3 regions of the Paenibacillus sp. FSL R7-0216 genome follow, and region 1 is predicted to be linked to each of the others. Evidence: predicted binding sites of a transcription regulator. Region 1 holds the regulator's gene; each other region holds the start of a gene.
What was found. Region 1 encodes Rex, which represses fermentation and respiration genes when NADH is low (regulators of the CRP and FNR family bind a similar motif). Its sites were predicted from a motif close to TTGTGAAATATTTCACAA; they were not measured.
Positions count from the first base shown of each region.

Region 1 (6,381 bases):
TTGTTGCTGGCTGCACCGTCAGTACCCAGCGATACCACGACTCCCTTCTTCAGGAGCTCCGGTACTCTGGCAACGCCGCTGGCCAACTTTAAGTTGCTACCCGGATTATGAGAGACGGTAACGCCATGAGAAGCCAAGACCTCGATTTCCTCGTCCGTCAAATGTACGGCATGGGCGAGCAGCGTCGGGCGGGAGAACATGCCCAGCTTCCGTAGGTGCTCTACCGGGCGAACGCCGTAATCGTTCACGTTCTGCTCCACCTCGGCGCGTGTCTCCGACATATGCGTATGCATCGGTAGATCGAGATCGTGGGCGGCTTGTACGAACTTCTCGATGAAAGCCGGCGGACAGGTATATGGCGCATGAGGCGACATCATCGTCGTGATGCGTCCTTCCGCTTTACCGTGCCAATTCTGGGCAAACGCGATCGCTTCTTTAAGCTTCTGATCCTGCTCTTCCGGCGAGCATAGCCCGATCGCTCCGCGCATCAGCACGGCGCGAATGCCGGATTCCTCGACAACCTTGGCGACTTCGTCCATCTGATCGTACATATCCAAGAACGTGGTCGTACCGCCTTTAAGCATTTCCAGTACGGACAGCGCCGTTCCGGCATAAACGTCAGCAGCGGTAAACTTGGCTTCCATCGGCCACATTTTCTCCTGCAGCCAGGTTTGCAGTACCATGTCATCCCCATAACCGCGCAACAGCGACATCGCCGCATGACCATGGGTATTAATCAGTCCCGGCAAAAATAACAAGCCTTTGCCGTCAAACGTTTCGGCGCCTTCCACGCCTTCCGGGCGCTCTTCTCCGATATAGGTGATCGAATCGCCTTCAACAAGCATATATCCATGAATCACGGGGCGATTGGTCTCCAGTACGGCAAACGTCCCGTTCTTAATTAACCATTTACGACTCATACGTTGGCTTGTTCCTTTCCATCCTCCAGATAATATGCCAAGCTAAGCAGGTCTGTAGTGAAATCGGCCGCATGAATCCGCACTTCCGACGGCACCTTGAGAATCGTTGGCGCGAAGTTCAAGATGGCTCCGATCCCGGCCGCAACCAGCTCGTCTGCCACGCGCTGGGCTTCTGTGTCAGGTACCGTTATGATCCCAATACGGATATTATTCGCTCGTACCGTAGCTACCAGCTCCTCAATCGGTTGAATCGTGATGTTGTTGATTTGGGTACCGATCTTTGCTGGCGATGCGTCGAACACGGCGACGATTTTCATATTATCCTTCAAATAAGCATTATAATTCGAAAGGGCTTGCCCTAGATTACCGGCACCGACTAACGCCACGTTAATTTGCTGGTCCAAGTTGAGAATCTGTTGAATCTTCTCGATTAGGTAAGCCACGTCATAGCCGATCCCCTTCCGACCAAAATCGCCGAAATACGCTAAATCCTTGCGGATTTGCGCGGGATTCAGATCCAACTTCTGGCCCAGCTCCTGCGAGGAGACCGTGGGGACCTCCCTGCGGCTGAGTTCGTTCAAGAAACGCAGGTAAACCGGCAGTCTGCGGACGACGGCGTCCGAAATTTTTTCTGACTTCATGCTTCGTTTCCCCCTATTCTTCAATGCGATCAATAAAGCGGTTTAGGCTTCGGGATTCAACCATTCCGAGATGCGAGGTACCATTTGATTCATCGGCATATGCTCCATCTTCGGTCCGGGCAAAGAGTATAAAAAATACTTCCCATAGTAAGACTCCAGGATACGGGTATCATAAACGATTACGATGCCACGATCCTGCGAGGAACGGACGAGTCGCCCGAATCCTTGCTTGAAGCGGATAACCGCCTGCGGGACGGATAACTTCATAAATGGGTTTTTCTTCTCCCGCTGCAGTCGCTCACTCTTGGCTTCCACCAGCGGATGGTTCGGCGGTTGAAAAGGCAGCCGCACGATCGCTAAACTTGTCAGCGCCTCGCCGGGGATATCTACCCCTTCCCAGAAACTGCTCGTCCCCAGCAATACCGATGCATTTTGACCCTGGAAGCGCCGAGTCAGCTTGGTACGGCTACCGCTGTCCATCCCTTGCCCGATGACGGTGATCCCCTGCGCCGAGAGCAACTCTTTCAGCGGGTCATACACCTGTCTCAGCATCCGGTAGGACGTAAACAGCACCAGCATGCGGCCTTGAGTAGCCACCGCGGAATCTGCCAACGACTGCACCAACGTGTTAATGAAGTGATCATCTCCCACGCTGCCCTTTACGCTCGGAAAATCACGCGGAATGACTAAGAGTGCCTGGTCCCGGTAATTAAACGGAGATGGCAACATCGACGTAATCAACCGTTCCTCTTCCGCCGCCTCCGTCAGACCCAACTGCTCGATCATATATTGAAACGACTTATCGACTGACAATGTCGCGGAAGTCATAACGACGCTTTTTTTCCGATCGAAGAAAAATTCCTTCAACTGGGCGCTAACGTCAATCGGCACCGCGTACATTTGCAGCGAGCGGCTGCGGTAATTCCCGTTGGCTTCCATCCAATAAACTGTGTCTTCGCTTTCCAGCTTCATGAAGAACCGCAGTGATTCCCGTTCTCCAGCTAAATCCTTAAACAAGCCGCTGATATCGGTAAGCAGGCTTTCCGCAGCATAATCATCCTGCTCCTCCCGAATCTCGGACAGGAGACGATCCCCTTTTCGAAGCACGTCGCCCAGACCCACGTAAATCTGGTTTTCGAGCGCGGTCAGTGTCTCCCAATCCTTCGGCTTTCGGGTCGGCAGCAGCCGATATACGAATTGCCCCGGATCGCCGGGGGCCGCATCGCTGCGATCCGGCATCAAGCTGAACAGCAGCTCGCTGAGCTTGTCCCAGCTCTCTTTCACATCCACCAACACTGGGTAGATGCCATCGATCACTGCGCACCATTCCGCAGCTTTCTCCGCGGACGACGCATCTATCGAGCTCCGAAGATTAGCCAGCTGCCCTGTCTTGCTGTCTTTAAACAACCGGGTCAGCGTATGGACCACCGTAAAGTATTTCATATGAATGCCAAGATGCTTGCCGGCCACATCTTCCAAATGATGCGCCTCATCGATGACCAGCCGCTCATAGCCTGGTAGCAGCTGGTGCCCGGCCTGAATGTCCGTAAACAATTTAGAGTGGTTCGTGATGACCACGTCAGCTACTCCGGCTTCGTGTTTGGCACGATGATAGAAGCATTTGCGGAACCAGGGGCAGGATCGGCCTAAGCAGGATTCCGATTCACTGGCTACCGTCTCCCAGAAGTCGCCGCCGCGGTTTCCGAGATTCAACTCTTCATCGTCGCCGTTTTCCGTTTGTGTCAGCCACACAACCATTTGCGCGGCCGTCATCACCTCTTCTTTAGGTGTTGCGAAGTCTTTTCTATTCATTTTATGTTCAAATTTGCGCAAGCACAAATAATGCTGCCTTCCTTTAAATACGGCTGCGCGGAAAGGAAAAGGCACGACTTCCGTCAATAGCGGCACGTCGCGCTCCCGCAGCTGCTCCTGCAGGTTGATGGTATGAGTGCTGACCATTACCTTCTCTTCATTCTTTACACTGTGGTAAATGGCCGGCAGGAGATATCCCAAGGATTTACCGGTCCCCGTTCCGGCTTCGACCAGCAGATGCTTGTCTTCCTCGAAAGCCCGCATGACCTCATTCAGCATCATGTTCTGGGCTTCTCGCTCCTCATACTGCGGCAAACGCTCTCGCAGCCGTTCCCGAACCTGTTCCATGAACTGCTCGAACGTCACATCCGCCAGCGGATTTCGATCCGAACTGTCCCTTGGCGCTTGGATGTCCAGCCAATCCTCCACCTGCAGGGCGAATTGACGATAGTACACGAAACCATCTTCGCTTGGCACCGCCTCGCGTTCCTTCTCCTGCGTCATCGCATCGAAAAACCAGCCCAAATCGCTGTCCTCGCCTGCAAACAGATCGGCCAGACGCTGCAAAGTCAACAGCGGCAACTGCGCGCATTCCTCCAGACATTTCAGGAAAATGAGCGCCGTCGCCAGCGCATCGCTGTCCGCCTGATGCGGCCGATCATGCTCCACTTCAAACTCCGCCGCCACCAGCCCGAGCTGATAGGAAGTAAGCGAAGGAAACAGGATTTTCAAGAAATCCATCGTATCCAGAATGCGGCCGGTAAACGGCAAATAGCCTGTTTTGTCCAAAGCGCTCTGCAAGAAATTAAAATCGAATGCAACATTGTGCCCGACCAAGACGACGTCGTTTAGAAGCGGAACCATCTCCACCATCACTTCGTCTAGCTCCGGCGCATCCTTGACATCTTCCTCTGCAATTCCCGTCAATCCCGTAATAAAAGGAGGGATCGGAACACCTGGTTTCACGAAGGAACGATACACCTGCGATATCGTCTTATCCGGTTCTATAATGGCAAGTCCCACTTGAATAATTTCATCGGAGGACTGGTTACCCGTCGTTTCAAAATCAAGCACTGCGTATTTCATTGCTATTAATTGTCCCTTCATTCCAGTCTCTTTACAGCATAACAGAAGATAACCGATTTGAAAATTAATACAAACGGGATCTGTAATAAAAATCACAAAAACAAAACAAGCGATGCGCCGCTTTAAGCGGAATTTCGCATCGCTTCATGATTCAAGCCGTAAATAAGTGCGTTCAATCGGAATGAGACCTACAATAAGGAAGTCAGTTCCGGACTGTAATGCAATTTCCCCGTGCTGTGCGTGCAGGCCTCCAAATTGGCCAGTGGCTCGGGCAAGGACGGATCGCTGTGATGAGCCAACTTGAAGTACTCTTTTGCTTTGGTAAACACACCTTTTTGCGCCTCAATGCATCCGAGTGCGTTGTAAATGATGGAACGAAGCCGTTTGTTCGTCGCCTTCTCCAATACCAGCCAGAAATGCTTCGCGGCTTTGTCGATTTGCTCCAGGTGCAGATGGCACATTCCCATGTAGGTCTGGGCGAGCACACTGTCAGGAAACTGCTGCATGACCTGCTCAAATTGGGACAATGCCTGAGGAAACATCAGCAGTTTGTAATACCCTTGCCCTTTGATAAAAACGGGGTCATCCAATTCAGGAAGATCGGGCGTCTCCCTGGATGCCAGGCTCCCAAACGCATGGCGCAAATATCCCATTTTCTCCTCGAAGCATAACCACTCCTCGATGATCCCGTCGCTCATATGCTGAAGCAGGCTCCATTTCTTAGCCAACTCCAGCTTTTGAGCGTTACCGGCCAAGGGATATTTCCGTGTGATTTCGTCCAACATCTCATTCATTTCCGCAAACACATGCTGAAACATCATTCGCATCCCCCCAAACGAAAATGAAATCAGTCCGAGCCTTACGTTCATTTTTTGTTTCGAGGACCGTTTTCATTCCCGCAGGGAGGAATTACACTTTTTTGAAGGCTTTATTCTGGCTTTGGTAACTGTGGCGGATGCCGCAAGCTTGGGGTCCTCAGCGGGTCGGGGGTTGGAGGCGTATGTTCCAGTGTTCCCCAAGGTGGCCGATTCCGCAAGAACTAAGACGCGAATTGTATGCGAAAAATCGAATACAATTTGGCGTTTAACAGTGATTCTGACGGAATGTATCGAAATTTCATACATAATTGCGTGTTGGGAAGGCAATGACCCGCAATCTGTATGAAAAACCGAATACATTACGGTTTTTGGTTCATTCGCGATGATTTGTATATGAAAAATCGAATACATTTCGGCGTTTTCGATGATTCTGACGGAATGTATTCGAAATATCATACATAATTGCGTGTTGGGAAGGCAATGACCCGCAATCTGTATGAAAAACCGAATACATCACGGTTTTTGGGTCATTCGCGACAATTTGTATATGAAAAATCGAATACATTTCGGCGTCTTCGGTGATTCTGACAGAATGTATTCGAAATTTCATACATAATTGCGTGTTGGGAAGGCAATGACCCGCAATCTGTATGAAAAGCCGAATACATCACGGTTTTTGGGTCATTCGCGGCAATTTGTATATGAAAAATCGAATACAATTTGGCGTTTTCGATGATTCTGACGGAATGTATTCGAAATATCATACATAATTGCGTGTTGGGAAGGCAATGACCCGCAATCTATATGAAAAACCGAATACATCACGGTTTTTGGGTCATTCGCGGCAATTTGTATATGAAAAATCGAATACAATCAGCGAGCAACGTTGACCAGGTGCGTAGCGTAGCTGGAGGCTACGTGAGCACACGGAGGGCCCGGCTGAATTCAAGATTCGACGCCGAGCCCTCCCCCTGAGTCCACTTCGTGTCCGAAGATGACTTTATGAACTACCTTATTTTAGCGGATCATGGCGTGAAGTTCTTGGTGCGCCTTCTCCACCGGCTTATTGTTCTCGTCAACGAACACAACCGTTGGTTTATGGCT
Region 1 covers NZ_CP150222.1:3,020,234-3,026,614, forward strand. The annotation lists gene MKZ15_RS13665 (amidohydrolase) at 1-920, opposite strand, end outside; gene MKZ15_RS13670 (redox-sensing transcriptional repressor Rex) at 917-1,585, opposite strand; gene dinG (ATP-dependent DNA helicase DinG) at 1,604-4,459, opposite strand; gene MKZ15_RS13680 (tetratricopeptide repeat protein) at 4,648-5,280, opposite strand; gene panD (aspartate 1-decarboxylase) at 6,295-6,381, opposite strand, start outside.

Region 2 (6,381 bases), 150 kb from region 1:
TACCGGCACCGGTTCGGGAAGTTTATCTGGCGCCTCAGCGGACAGCGATTCCATTCCGCCAAGAGAAAGGGAGCATCACGTACACTCTTCCCTCTTGGTCCTGCCATCAGATGGTTGTGCTGCAGTTTTAGTACACGATCAATCGGGTAGAAGCGGATACCCCGGATTACTCGGCCAAGCCGCTTCCTGTTTCATGGCTTGTCGGCAGGCGCTCACAACCCCCGCTCGGGATTTTCACCCTATCGATGTCCCCATGCTGGGCGCATACCCAAAGAGCCTTGAACCCAAAGGTTCAAGGCTCTTTCACATCAAAACGACCGTTTACCGCAGCGCCGCCAAAACCTCTTCCGTCGATCGTATCTTGCCGATGCGCGGGAAGATGAATCGGCATACGTACTCGTGCTCCTCCGTCGTCGAAGCAGACATGGCATCCTCGACGAATATCTGTTGGTACCCATGCTGGAACGCTTCACGCGCAGTCATGTCAACCCCGATGGAGGTGGAGATGCCGCAGAGCACGATCGTATCGATGCCGCGCCGCCGCAGCTGCAGATCAAGGTCCGTGCCGAAGAAAGCTCCCCACTGGCGTTTCGTCACCATGTGTGCCCCTTTAACCTCCGCCAACTCAGGCACGATTTCATCCCAACCTGCAGGGTACGCCGTTGGGCTCGGATGCATGTCCGTTTCTGGCTTCAACATGTCCTTTCCATCAAAGGAGGATACCCGGACAAGCACCACGAACCCGCCTTCTTCGGCAAATGCCTGTGCCAGCCGGCTTGCGTTTCCTACCACTACAGTGCTCTCGTGAGGAGCCCCTTTGCGGGAGGGATGCGCAATTCCTTGCTGCAAATCGATCACAACCAGCGCTGTCTTTTCCGCTATGATCCTCGTCTTCATGTCAGATGGATCCATTTCCATCATCATCTCTCCTTCACTCCATTCTTGGTCATCTTTGGATAAGCGCCAATCGACCAGGTTCCTTCAACTTCTTATACACCTTCGTATAAACCCAGACCGCATTGATTAGCAGCAAAACGCCGGTCGTCAAGAATACGTATGGAACGCCGAGCCAAGCCGCGACTTGACCGCCCAGCACGGAACCGGCAAATACCCCCAGATACCCGGCTGCCATGCTAAATCCATACACCCGCCCTGTCAGATGCTCCGGAGTAATCTTCTTGATGAGTGTGTTGACCGAGGGACTGAGTCCGCCCGCAGCCAATCCCAGCAAAAAACGCAGCCCCATCAGCTCCCAAGGATTCCGTGCGAGTGCCTGCGGGATAAACAAGATCCCGGCCACCAGCAGCGCAGCCAGCATCACCTTATGAGCGCCAATCCGGTCGGACAACTTCCCGAGCCTTGGCGCTGCCAAAATATTAGCCAAACCTGATGCCGAGAAAATGACCCCGGCCAACAGCGCCACATGGCCGCTGTTCCGAGAAATATCATTTACACACACCGTTAGCACCGGTTCCACCGAATACATGGCGACACTCAGCATAAAAAAGGTGGCGAACAGCGTCAAGGTTAAGCTTTTTTCAGGAACTGCCGCCCATACCTCTTTCATTCCCGCCACTTTCTCATCCGTCCGCACGAACGTTTCCTTAACGAATAACCATGTCGTTATGAAAGCGATCAGCATCAACACACCGGTCAGGAAAAAGGTGTTTGGAATCCCGGCGTTTTCGGCAATGAACCCGCCGATCGTTGGCCCTAACAGCGATCCCGCGATATTGGACGTGGATAACAGACCTAACGCCCAACCCGCATGAGCCTTGTCCGTTTGCGTCGCGATCAGCGTTGTGCATGCTGTGCCGTAGCCGGTAATGATGCCTTGCAACAGACGAAGGGCGATCAATACATACACATGGGTAGCGAACCCCATACATCCGATAATGATCGCCATTCCGAGGCTAGCCCGGAGGAGCATCGGTTTCCGCCCATATTTATCGGCCGCGAGCCCCCAAATCGGGGAGAAAATCGCCGAGACGATAAACGTAATGCCAAATGCGAGTCCGGAATAACGGGCTACCGCATCGGCCTGATCAACCCCCAGCTGCTTGATGTAGAGCGGCAAAATCGGAGCGATCTGACTCATGCCTACCCCTGTCACGAACATGCCAAACCAGCAGACGATCAAATTTCTTTTCCAAATCGGCATAACCCAAAGCCTTCTTCCTTCTGTAAGAGCTCGCTGTCCACTGCGCGACAATTGAACATTCTTGCAGAATGATCTTAACGCGAAAAACAGCTATGTACCATGCATTATCCTAAACTCCATGGACGATATTGCTGTAAAATTCAGATGGACTGATCCCTTCCGTACGCTTGAAAATTCGGCTGAAGTAAAATTCGTCGGCGAAACCGAGCTCTAATGCAACGTCCTTGATTTTTTTGTCACCGTCCAAGATGAGTTCTTTGGCTTTATCCATTTTAAGTTTGTTGAAGTACTCGATGACCGTATAGCCGGTAGCCTGCTTGAACACTCGCGTCAGATAGTACGTTGACAGTTGCACCAAATCAGACAACTCCGCCAAAGTGAGCCGCTCAGTAAGATGCTCACGCATATGCTGGATCACCTTTTCGACTTTAAGCGCAACCGCGTGATTCTGATTTTGTCTCTTTACCTGTAAGAAGATTTCATATAGCAGCTGCTGCAATCTGGCTCTTGCCAACAGCTCATAACCCGGCAGTTTGGCGGACCAGGCGGCCGTCAGCCTTTGAAAGGCGTCCACGACCAAGTATCCATTTTGCAGTATGCGCATCGGCGGCAACGGCAGCCGTTCATGTTCCTTTCCGATAGACCAAGCGCCTTCGTCATATCCGATGCTCGTAGAGCTGAAGTGGATCGAATAGAAACAGATCGGCTCCTCTTCATCCATTTCAATCGTATGCGGTAACCCCGCTCGCAGGTAAAAGATCAACCCCTCCTGAACGAGATGCTTCTTGCCGCCCAGCGTTAAGCTGCCCTTACCTCCGGTTACAAGCAGCAGCTCATGATGCTGAAGCGTTCTGCTAATTTGGGTCCTGATCTTCTTGCCATCGTTTGGTTGCTTACTATTGCAGTAATGGATATGAAAATAGAGATTATTCAAGTTCATAACCGATCGCCTCCACCGGGTCTTCCGCTGCGGAACGCAGCTACTGCGATTAGAACATACGGCCGGGCAAACCGCAACCTCCCGCCCGCTGAAGAGTGTAGAACTATGATCTGAATGTGGGAGGATAAACGGATCTATGTATTCGTAAAATCATTTTTGGTATAAAAACAAGGCCAACCTGATCGGTTGGCCTTCGTTATGATTAGGACTAAACTTACTTCACTTCTGTTGCGCCCGTTACTTTACCGTCGATTTTCGCGCTAGCTTGCACGTCCGCGTTGGCGAAGTACAGGTTGCCGTCGATCGTAGCGGTTTTATCCAAGTTGAACCCGTTTGCTTCTACATAGACGTCACCTTTCACGGTACCGCCTTGAATTCTCAGGTTTTCACTTTGTACCGTCAGTTTAGGAACCGTCAATGTAAACGAAGCGGTGATGTTGTGATCTTCGTCTTGGGTGTACAGCGCGATTTTACGATAGATGTCTTTTGCAGCATCGTTTTTGTCATGGAATTCACCAGCAACTACAACATCCTTATCGACTGTCAAGTCGTCCAGAATCGCGACGATCCAAGTCCCTTTTTCGCTGACTGCATTCGTGAACGCATCCGCTTGGTTTACGATCGATGCCGTCGTCGTTACGTCGGTTTGTTCAGCGGGTTTATTTGTGTTTTCCGCCGTATTCCCGTTATTCGAACCGCAACCTGCCAGCAACGCCGCTGCAATCCCTGCTACTACCAAACCTTTGACCATTTTCATTTGATTTCCCTCCTGTTTTTATCTTCAGTTTGAATTATAAAAAAAAGTGGAATCATATAATGTGATTTATTTCACTTTTAATGTGCTTTTTTTCACATAACAAGTCACAGCTTGTTCATCATTTTTCCACCTTCCTCCTGTTCGAGTAAACAAGCCGATCGGAAACCGACCGGCTCTGATGTATATGAACCCCCTGACGGGAGGAGTTGTTAACGTTGGGTATGGAGCGGTGTTCCCATCGGTGAAGAGCCTGAGCCCCCATCTACGCTGATTTCCGCCCCGTTGACGAAGGATGCATCGTCTGAAGCCAGAAATAACACGGTATTTGCCAGTTCTATAGGTTCGCCCATTCGGTTCAGCGGGATGCTGCGTTTCAAATAATCTTCCAGCTGATTAAAAGCCGGTGCAGCAGTATCTCCCCAAATCGGCGTTTTCGTGGCGCCCGGCACGACGGTATTGACGCGGATCCCGCGCGGTGCCAGTTCCGAAACCAGAACCCGCGCCATGCTTGTGACCGCCCCTTTGCTTGCAGCATAGGCGGCATACCCCGGACTGCCGGCTTTGGCCAGAACAGAACCGTTCAGGATCACCGAGCCCCCCTCTCTCAAATGGGGCGAAGCCGCTTGAACCGTGAAGAATACACCGGCGACGTTGATATCGAGAATGCGCTTAAACAGGGACGGGTCCGTACTGCCGAGTGGCGTACTTCCGCTGATCCCGGCATTGGCAAACACGATGTCTAATCCGCCAAAAGCTTCCACTGCTGCCGTGACGGCCTTCTCGGCGCTCTCCGGATCAGCCGCGTCCGATACCACGCCAATGCTATTGGATGTGCCCAGCGTATCCACCGCTTTCTTCAAATTGTCCGGGTTCCTTCCCGTTATGACAACTTTCGCCCCTTCGGCTACAAACAATTGGGCCGTGGAGAATCCAATCCCGCTGCTCCCTCCAGTAATCAACGCTACTTTACCTGCTAGTTTTCCCATCGTACTCGCTCCTTTAGATAGATGTTTATTGAGAATGATCATTCTCTTTTGTGCAAAAAAAAAGACTACTTCAACAAAGACAACGTCGTATCGACGATCCGGACGAGCTTCTCTTTATCTTCAACTGTCTTCACCATTACCCTAAGGCCAGCCAAGGCATTATTGAAATAGGACGCGAGCTCCTCCGCGTTCAACGACGGATCTAACTCATCTGATCGTTGTCCGGCTTCGATCAGCCCACGGATCACGATCTCGGAATGCGCCCAACCCTCGGTCACGAAAGCCCTGGCATCCGCGTCGATCGTTGCGAGCTCAACCGCCGTGTTCACCATCAGGCAGCCCGCCGGGAATCCCTTTTCCGGATAGATCACCATTTCGAATAAGGCGCGGATCGCTTCCTTTGTGGAACGGGCTCCGTTCATCGCCTCCACCATCCGTTTCGCGATCACTTCCTGATACCGGTTCAGCGCTCGGACATACAGAGAATGCTTATCGCCGAATGTGTCATACATGCTACGCTTATGAACGCCCATTTGCTCGACCAAATCCTGCATCGACGTTCTCTCATAGCCTTGTTCCCAAAATAGCTTCATCGCTTTCAGCAACACCGTATCCTCGTCAAATTGTTTGGCTCTGGCCAATGGGCGGTCCCTCCTTTCATCTTGAGTTTATCATATTGAGAACGTTCGGTAAAGAATTATTTAGAATTTCCGTTCTCCAATTATTTAATAAAAAAGCAGCTCCCTGCAACGGAAAATTCCGTCCGGGAGCTGAATTCAACTATCTGATCTTGCCGCTTCTTAACGATATAGATTTATTTCGGCAATCGACCACCACCACTCCGGTGTCGTGGAAGTTTGCAGGATCTTTACGTACCGGGCGGATTGCTGTGGGAATGTCGTCACGATTTGCTTGCTAGTTCCGACGTCCTCCGAGACCGTTGTCCAGCTCTCGCCGTCCTCTGAGAGGAGTACCTGGAAGCTGCGGGCATAATCGTTATCGCTGCCTCCCGAATCCATGCTTAATCGGCTGAAATGCCGCTCGCCGCCTAGATCGATCTGTATCCATTGGTCCGGGGATTGCCCCGCGCCGGAGGTCCAGCGGCTGCCTAAGTTATCATCGAACAGCGCCGAGAGATCGGCGTAGGTCGATGCCGTAACCGTCCAGCCCGAGCGGTCCAACGTATTCAAGAGTACTTCCTCCCCATCCTGCGGTTCCGGAATCCATGGGGTCGAATCTGCTGTGTATACCTTCACTTCATGAATCGACCACCAGTGGGGATCGGTTCCCGTCTGTACGACTTTGAGGAACCGAGCCGTCTGCAACGGGAAGGCAGCAGTCACAATCGGACCTTTGCCCGTCCCCGATGCGACGGGACTTCCCCAAGATTCACCGTCCAGCGATACGTACACTTCATAGCCATGTGCGTAATCCTCATGGCTGTGTGCGCTGTCCATCACCATTTGGTCTACCGGCTGCGCCATACCCAAATCAAGTTGGAACCATTCACCGCCGGTTTGTTCGCGGCCGCTCGTCC
Region 2 covers NZ_CP150222.1:2,874,698-2,881,078, forward strand. The annotation lists gene MKZ15_RS12990 (alpha-amylase family protein) at 1-131, shown strand, start outside; gene MKZ15_RS12995 (hydrolase) at 322-897, opposite strand; gene MKZ15_RS13000 (multidrug efflux MFS transporter) at 947-2,161, opposite strand; gene MKZ15_RS13005 (AraC family transcriptional regulator) at 2,271-3,101, opposite strand; gene MKZ15_RS13010 (polymer-forming cytoskeletal protein) at 3,316-3,858, opposite strand; gene MKZ15_RS13015 (glucose 1-dehydrogenase) at 4,068-4,844, opposite strand; gene MKZ15_RS13020 (TetR/AcrR family transcriptional regulator) at 4,910-5,485, opposite strand; gene MKZ15_RS13025 (discoidin domain-containing protein) at 5,645-6,381, opposite strand, start outside.
Region 2: MKZ15_RS13010 (polymer-forming cytoskeletal protein) is a predicted target of Rex. The motif match lies at 3,918-3,935, and genes of this name have one in related genera.

Region 3 (6,381 bases), 1.3 Mb from region 1:
AACATTATGTTTATAAAGGAGCTAGTTGAATCAATGATCCAAACCATCCAATACGTTCTTTACGCTATCCTGATCATCTGCTGCGTGGGCTCGGTCTTCTTCAGCTTCAAGTCGCGGCGTTCGCTCGATCCGCAAACGCGGGGGATGGCGGCCGCCAAAATGAACATCTTTATGGGCGTGATGCTGATCATTCTGGCCCTCATTCAAATGTTCATGTTTAGCGGTTCGACGCTGCGGGTTGTCATCGGCGCCGTGTTTATGGTGCTGGGGGCATTCAACATTTTTGCCGGCATCCGCAACCACGGCTTGTATGCAAGGCAGAAACAGGGATAACCTCGGCCGCTCCGCCGTTAGCTATCCCCGTCCCCTGTCGCTTACCTATCCCAACCTCACGCGTGGTCGATCGACTGCAACGTCATGACCGCCTTGGAGATGAGGGAGTCCTGATACGTCAACATGATCTCCAGCTTACAAGCCCGGCGGCTCATCTCCAGCAGCACAGGAGTGATGACGATCGGGTTTTCAATTTGCACCGGACGCACGAAATAGGTGGTGATATTGTCGACGACAAAGTCGCCGCCGCTGGTGTCCTTGGCCGCGCGAAGCCCCGCCTGGGTCATTAGCGAAGTCAGAACCCCGTGCGAAATCGTCCCCAAATCGGTGGACATCTGCGGCGTAATCATTCCGCGGAAAAATAACTTCCCCTCTTCGTCCCGCTCCTCGGCAAACCCATTCCACATCAAATGCTCAAACGTTTCGCCTAGCTGCGGCTGATTGCGCACGTCCCGCATGGCCTGCAGCACCTCACGACGCGTCACCGACGAGACCAGCTTCCGATTGCGGTCGACAACGGGCAAGAAATCGATTCCTTCCCATACCATGATTTGCGCGGCGGAAGCCAGCGATGTCTGCAGGCCGACGGTAATCGGATGGCGAGTCATACATTTCTCGATGGACTGGTCGCCGCTAAGCTCCTCGACATTCTTTCGGCTGACGATCCCGATGACCCGATTCCATTCATCCACAACCGGAAAATGCTGATTTCCCGTCTCCAATGACAACTGGTCAAAATCGGAAATGTTGCTCGTCGCCTTCAGCATATTCACCCGCGGCTTGCGGCTGACGATGTCTTCCACGAGCATGATTTTCTTCTTGATCAAGCGGTCAAACAACGCGCGGTTAATCATGGAAGCGACGGTAAACGTATCATGACGCGATGAAATGATCGGCAAAGACAGCTTGTCCGCCAAAGCCTTGACCTCGCGGCTCGTCCCGAAACCCCCGGTGATCAGCACGCCGGCGCCTTGCTCCAGGGCCAGCGAATGGGCATTGTCGCGGTTCCCGATAATCAACAGGCTGCCGGCGTCGATGTATCTGGCCATGGCATCGATTTTCATCGCACCGATGACGTATTTGTTCAGCGTTTTGTCCAAACCTTCCCCACCGCCGAGTACATGGCCCTCCACGATGTCCACCACGTCGCCAAAGGTTAACTGGTCGGAGATGTTCCGCGGCTTCTTCTCTACGCGAACGGTGCCGATCCGCTCCTTCGTAATGACGATCCCCAGGTTCTCCGCTTCCTTTACCGCCCGGTAAGCGGTGCCTTCGCTGACGCTCAGCGTTTTGGCCAGCTTGCGTACGGATATTTTCGTCCCGATCTTCAGTCCTTCGATATGCTGGAGCAGCTGTTCGTGTTTTGTGACGCTTTCCTCCGGTCCCTCCAACTGTTATACCCCCCTGCCCGAATCTGTACTATTCTGTATTCATTATACACCTTCAAGCGTAGGTCATCCAGACGGCGGCAAGAACGATAACAGAATAGACAATTTCCAGCATACCGGACGGTTTCGCGGTGATTCCTGTCCGTGGGAACCAGACCGCCCGTGCCAGCAATACCACTGCAGCCAGTCCCAATGCCGGAGACAGAAGCCAGAGCCCCAGAAGCGCCAGGACCAGATGGTAGGCTACGGAATAGGCATAGAATCGCTTGTTGTTCCGTTCGCGGATAATCGTTTTTACATAAAAGGCGGTTCCGATGAAGTACGCCGTGCTGATCAGGAACAATTCCATAGCCAGCCGGAGATCGGTCCCTCCTCCAAGTTTGTAGGAGATAAATACCATCAGGCTGAATTGCACGATAGCGGCAATATCGTTCAGCAAAGCGCGTTCTCGCTTTCGCTTGGCATAGAGGGCATTAATCGCAAACAGCGGAACGAAGAGGAGCGCCATTAGCAGAACGATGGGACGGAACAGAACCAAAGCGGCCGCCGCAGGGACTAACAGCGCACCATAGAACAGCACCGGTTTGCGGAAGCGGGCCGCTTTTCCCGTCCGAATCCACTGCAACAGGGGAAACATCAGCAAATAGATCAGAAGCCAGCAAACAAACAACAGTCCGTGAATCGCCCCGGGGGTAGAGGCGAGCATCCCGAACAGAAACGGAACGACCAGCATCGCCCAGGCTCCGTGCTGATTGGGAATATAATCTCGGATTCGCACGTCATTGGTTCCTCCTTCATCTTCGAGTAAAGCCTAAATTACGGACATTATAATCAGTTGGCCTAAGCATCCCAGTGACAGGAATCACTGGAACCATGGCGTCTTCCGGACAAATCCAAACAGAAATTTTCACCGGCAATTGACTTGTGACTGATATCACAATCATTCTGCTTCCCGTTGATATAATGAGGTCGAATCGTTAAATTTTTAACTTTAGGAGGACTTCACATGAGTCAATTCAAAGCTACTGTCAACGCTACCGAATATCCGCCGCAGCTCAAGCATAAGACGATTTTTGCCGCTTACAATTCCTTGGAGCCGGGGGAAGCCATGCTGCTGATCAACGACCATGACCCGGTGCCGCTCCGTTTTCAGTTCGAAGCGATGCATCCCGGCGGTTTTACTTGGGAGTACATTGAGCAAGGGCCCGAGATGTTCCAGGTGAAAATCGGTAAAAATTAAAGCAGGGGGAATGCCCTATGGCTACGATTACGGTTATCGATGACAAGACGATCCAAATCGCCGTGGAACTGGAGGATGCCTTGCGCATGATTCAGGAAGCGGAGAGCAACCTCGAGCGGTACGCGGGTGAGATCCTCACGATCGCCGAGAAAATGCCGGAATTTCAATACACGTATTTCTGTTTCTACGCCTATGACACCGCCACCTTGTTTGAAAAAATGTTAGGGATCGATCCGAAGCAGTATTTGTCCTTCTCGCTGGATGCGCCGGACTCGTTCTTCTATACCCTTTACGGCGGCATGAAAGGACTTAGCGGTGCGGCACGGCTGTGCCAAGCGTTTGCAACCGAACGGACCGACGTGGAGGTGAATGTGTAAATGGCAGACCGCATTGTTGAACTCGACGTTCGCCCGTTTCTTCGCCGAGGCGAGGAACCGTTCAGTGTGATCATGGACACGGTCGGGAAGCTGGAAAAGGGCGAGACTTTCGTTCTGCACGCCACCATGAATCCCGTCCCGCTTCTAAAGGTGCTTGAAGGTAAGGGCTACAGCCATGCTTCCGAGCAATTGGCTGAGGATCATTGGAAAGTGACATTTGAACCTCTTCCATCCTAATGCCCATCCGTTGGATTTACAAGAATGAAAAGGAGGCCGATCGGCCTCCTTTTTTGCATTGCGTGATTTTGCTCACGGTTGATCGTGACTGTTGTAGCCCCGAGGAATGTAGGAGCAGTACGGATCGCTTTCCAAATAATCGCCGGTTACCGCATAGGCCCTTGCCCTGGAGCCGCCGCATAGCTCCTTGAATTCGCAGGCTCCGCACTTGCCCTTAAGCAAGGATTTATCTCTTAACTGCTGCAAAATCGGCGAATTTCGATAGATTTCCACCAACGAAGTATCTCGGACATTTCCGCAATTCACCGGCAGAAAACCACTCGGATACACCTCGCCAATATGGCTGATAAATACGAATCCGTCTCCGTCGTTTACGCCTTTAGGCGATCGGCCGAGTACATCCTTTCGTTTGGGCGTTGCCGAGCCCCCCTCTACGGAAGCGGCGATTCGCCTCTGCTGCTGCATGAATACCCGGCGGTAATGGGGCGCTTCCGTCGCTTTAATGCCGTAAGGCATCTCCCGTTGCAGGTTCGCCAGCCAAATCATCACCTGCTCATGCTCTTCCGGTGTAATCATGTCTTTCGTCATTCCCCGCCCCGTTGGTACAAGGAAGAACACGCTCCAGAGCACCGCCCCCATCCCTTTGACCGTTTCCGCAATTCGCGGCAGATCGTTCAGGTTATAACGGGACACCGTCGTGTTGATCTGAATCGGAATCTCCAGCTGTTGTAAATAACCGATCCCTCTGGTCGTCATCTCGAATGAACCCGGTGTGCCGCGGAAATGGTCATGGATCTCCGCCGTCGAGCCGTCTAGGCTAAACGCCCAGCGAGAAAGACCAACCTCCTTGGCTTTGCTTACGGCGGAGAAGGTAACCCTCGGCGTGGCACTTGGGGTCATGGAAACGGGCAATCCCTTCTCATGGATCGCATACCGCGCCAGGTCAAACAAATCCGGTCGCATGAGCGGGTCTCCCCCCGTAAATACAAAAAGCGGATCGTCCATTTCCGCGATTTCGTCGATAAGCTTCTTGCCTTCTTCGAAGGTCAGCTGTCTGGGATCGGGGTGATATTGAGCTTCCGCCCGGCAGTGCAGACATTTCAGCGCACAGGCTCTCGTCACTTCCCAAATGACGATAAAGGGATTCACGTTATAATCTTTATGCTGAATCAGTTGCATTTCGATTCATCTCCCAACCAAGTTAACACCGCTTCCGCCGCTTCCTTCCCTTGACGAATGCAATCGGGGATCCCCACTCCGCCATACCCCGCTCCGCACACCATAACGCCGGGCATCACCTGCTCCAATTCGGCACGAAGCTCCTTCAGATGCTCCACATGACCAACCGGGTACTGCGGCATCGACTCCGGCAAAGCCGACATTTCGCAAAAGAGCGGTTCGGCTTCGATCCCCATCAGATCCTTAAGTTCAGCAGCCACGCGTCGACGGATCTCCGTCTCCGGCAGCTTCGTCCAGGCCTGGTCTCCCAAGCGGCCGATATACGCACGGAGCAGCACGCGTCCTTCCGGTGCCGTGTGCAGCCACTTGGAGGACGTCCACGTAATTGCCGTAACCATCCGCCCTTCCCCGCGCGGAATCAACACGCCGGAACCGTCCAAATCATGCTGGATCTCTTGTCGCCGGTAGGCAAAAGCCAGATTCGCGACCGAGACGTAACGGATCTTTTCCAAATAGGCCGCTGTTCGAACCTGATCCTGAAGTAGCCGGGCCGAGGCATAGGCCGGGGTTGCCAGGATGACGGCGTCCGCCTCCAAACGTTCGCCCCCAGATAGCTCCAATTCGTAGCGTCCCGCTTTCTTACTCATCCCGTCTACCGCTTGTCCCGTTATGACCTGCTCGCCTTGAAGCGCAGCGGCTAAACCGTACGTAAGCACGTTCAATCCGCCCTCCAGCGTCAAAAACATGCTGTTATGCCCCCCCTTAGGCATTTCCTCTCGCGGCTTGGGGGAAGGTTGTTTTTTGCTCGCCAAGAGACCGAGAATCAAACTACGATGTTTACGCTCCATCTCCATAAACTGGGGGAACGTTGCTTCCAGGCTAAGCTCCGCCGTATCCCCGGCATAGATGCCAGCTAGCAGCGGCTCGGTCAGGTTCTCCAGCACTTCACGCCCCAACCGTCGGTGAATGAAGCCGCCAAGCGATTCATCCCCGCCGCCGCGTCTGGCTGGTAGCACGAGGTCTAACGCGGCGCGCAGCTTGCCGGCCGGCGACAGCAGGCCGGTCTTCACCAATGGCCACATTTGCGTAGGAATACCGAGCATCAGCCCTGGCGGCATCGGGTGAAAGCGGCCATGATGCACAATGTAGTTCTTTTTGGCTAGCGGATTCGTTCCCACCAGCAAATGCTCTAAACCCAATTCCTTCGTCAACTCCAAAACAACGGTTTTCCGCGCGATGAATGAATCGGGGCCTTGCTCTATCGTAAAACCGTCCCGACGCAAGGTGCGAATGTTCCCGCCTAGCCGGTCCGTTTGCTCTATAATCGTTATTCCGGCGTCGATCCCCCGTTCGCGAAGCCACTTCCGGGCGTAATAAGCCGCGCTCAACCCGGAAATCCCCCCGCCGACCACCGCAATGTTTCTGCTCATGATTAGGTTTGCCCTCCTTTGAGCGGCGTGACTCTCCTGCGAGTCCAACCGTCTCATCATTGAATTCCTAGTAATCGTAACCCCTTGATCCGCGCCGTTTTATGACTGGAATCACTCCAAATGCAAACCCCTCGCGATAAAATGGTCAAAATTCCACCGGGAGGTAAGTTTAAATGAACAACATCCATGAAACCAAG
Region 3 covers NZ_CP150222.1:1,740,612-1,746,992, reverse strand. The annotation lists gene MKZ15_RS07680 (YtpI family protein) at 34-333, shown strand; gene MKZ15_RS07675 (DRTGG domain-containing protein) at 390-1,724, opposite strand; gene MKZ15_RS07670 (YwiC-like family protein) at 1,777-2,499, opposite strand; gene MKZ15_RS07665 (DUF2249 domain-containing protein) at 2,728-2,961, shown strand; gene MKZ15_RS07660 (hypothetical protein) at 2,979-3,338, shown strand; gene MKZ15_RS07655 (DUF2249 domain-containing protein) at 3,339-3,575, shown strand; gene MKZ15_RS07650 (TIGR04053 family radical SAM/SPASM domain-containing protein) at 3,648-4,754, opposite strand; gene hemG (protoporphyrinogen oxidase) at 4,745-6,184, opposite strand; gene ilvB (biosynthetic-type acetolactate synthase large subunit) at 6,358-6,381, shown strand, end outside.
Region 3: MKZ15_RS07665 (DUF2249 domain-containing protein) is a predicted target of Rex. The motif match lies at 2,644-2,661, and genes of this name have one in related genera.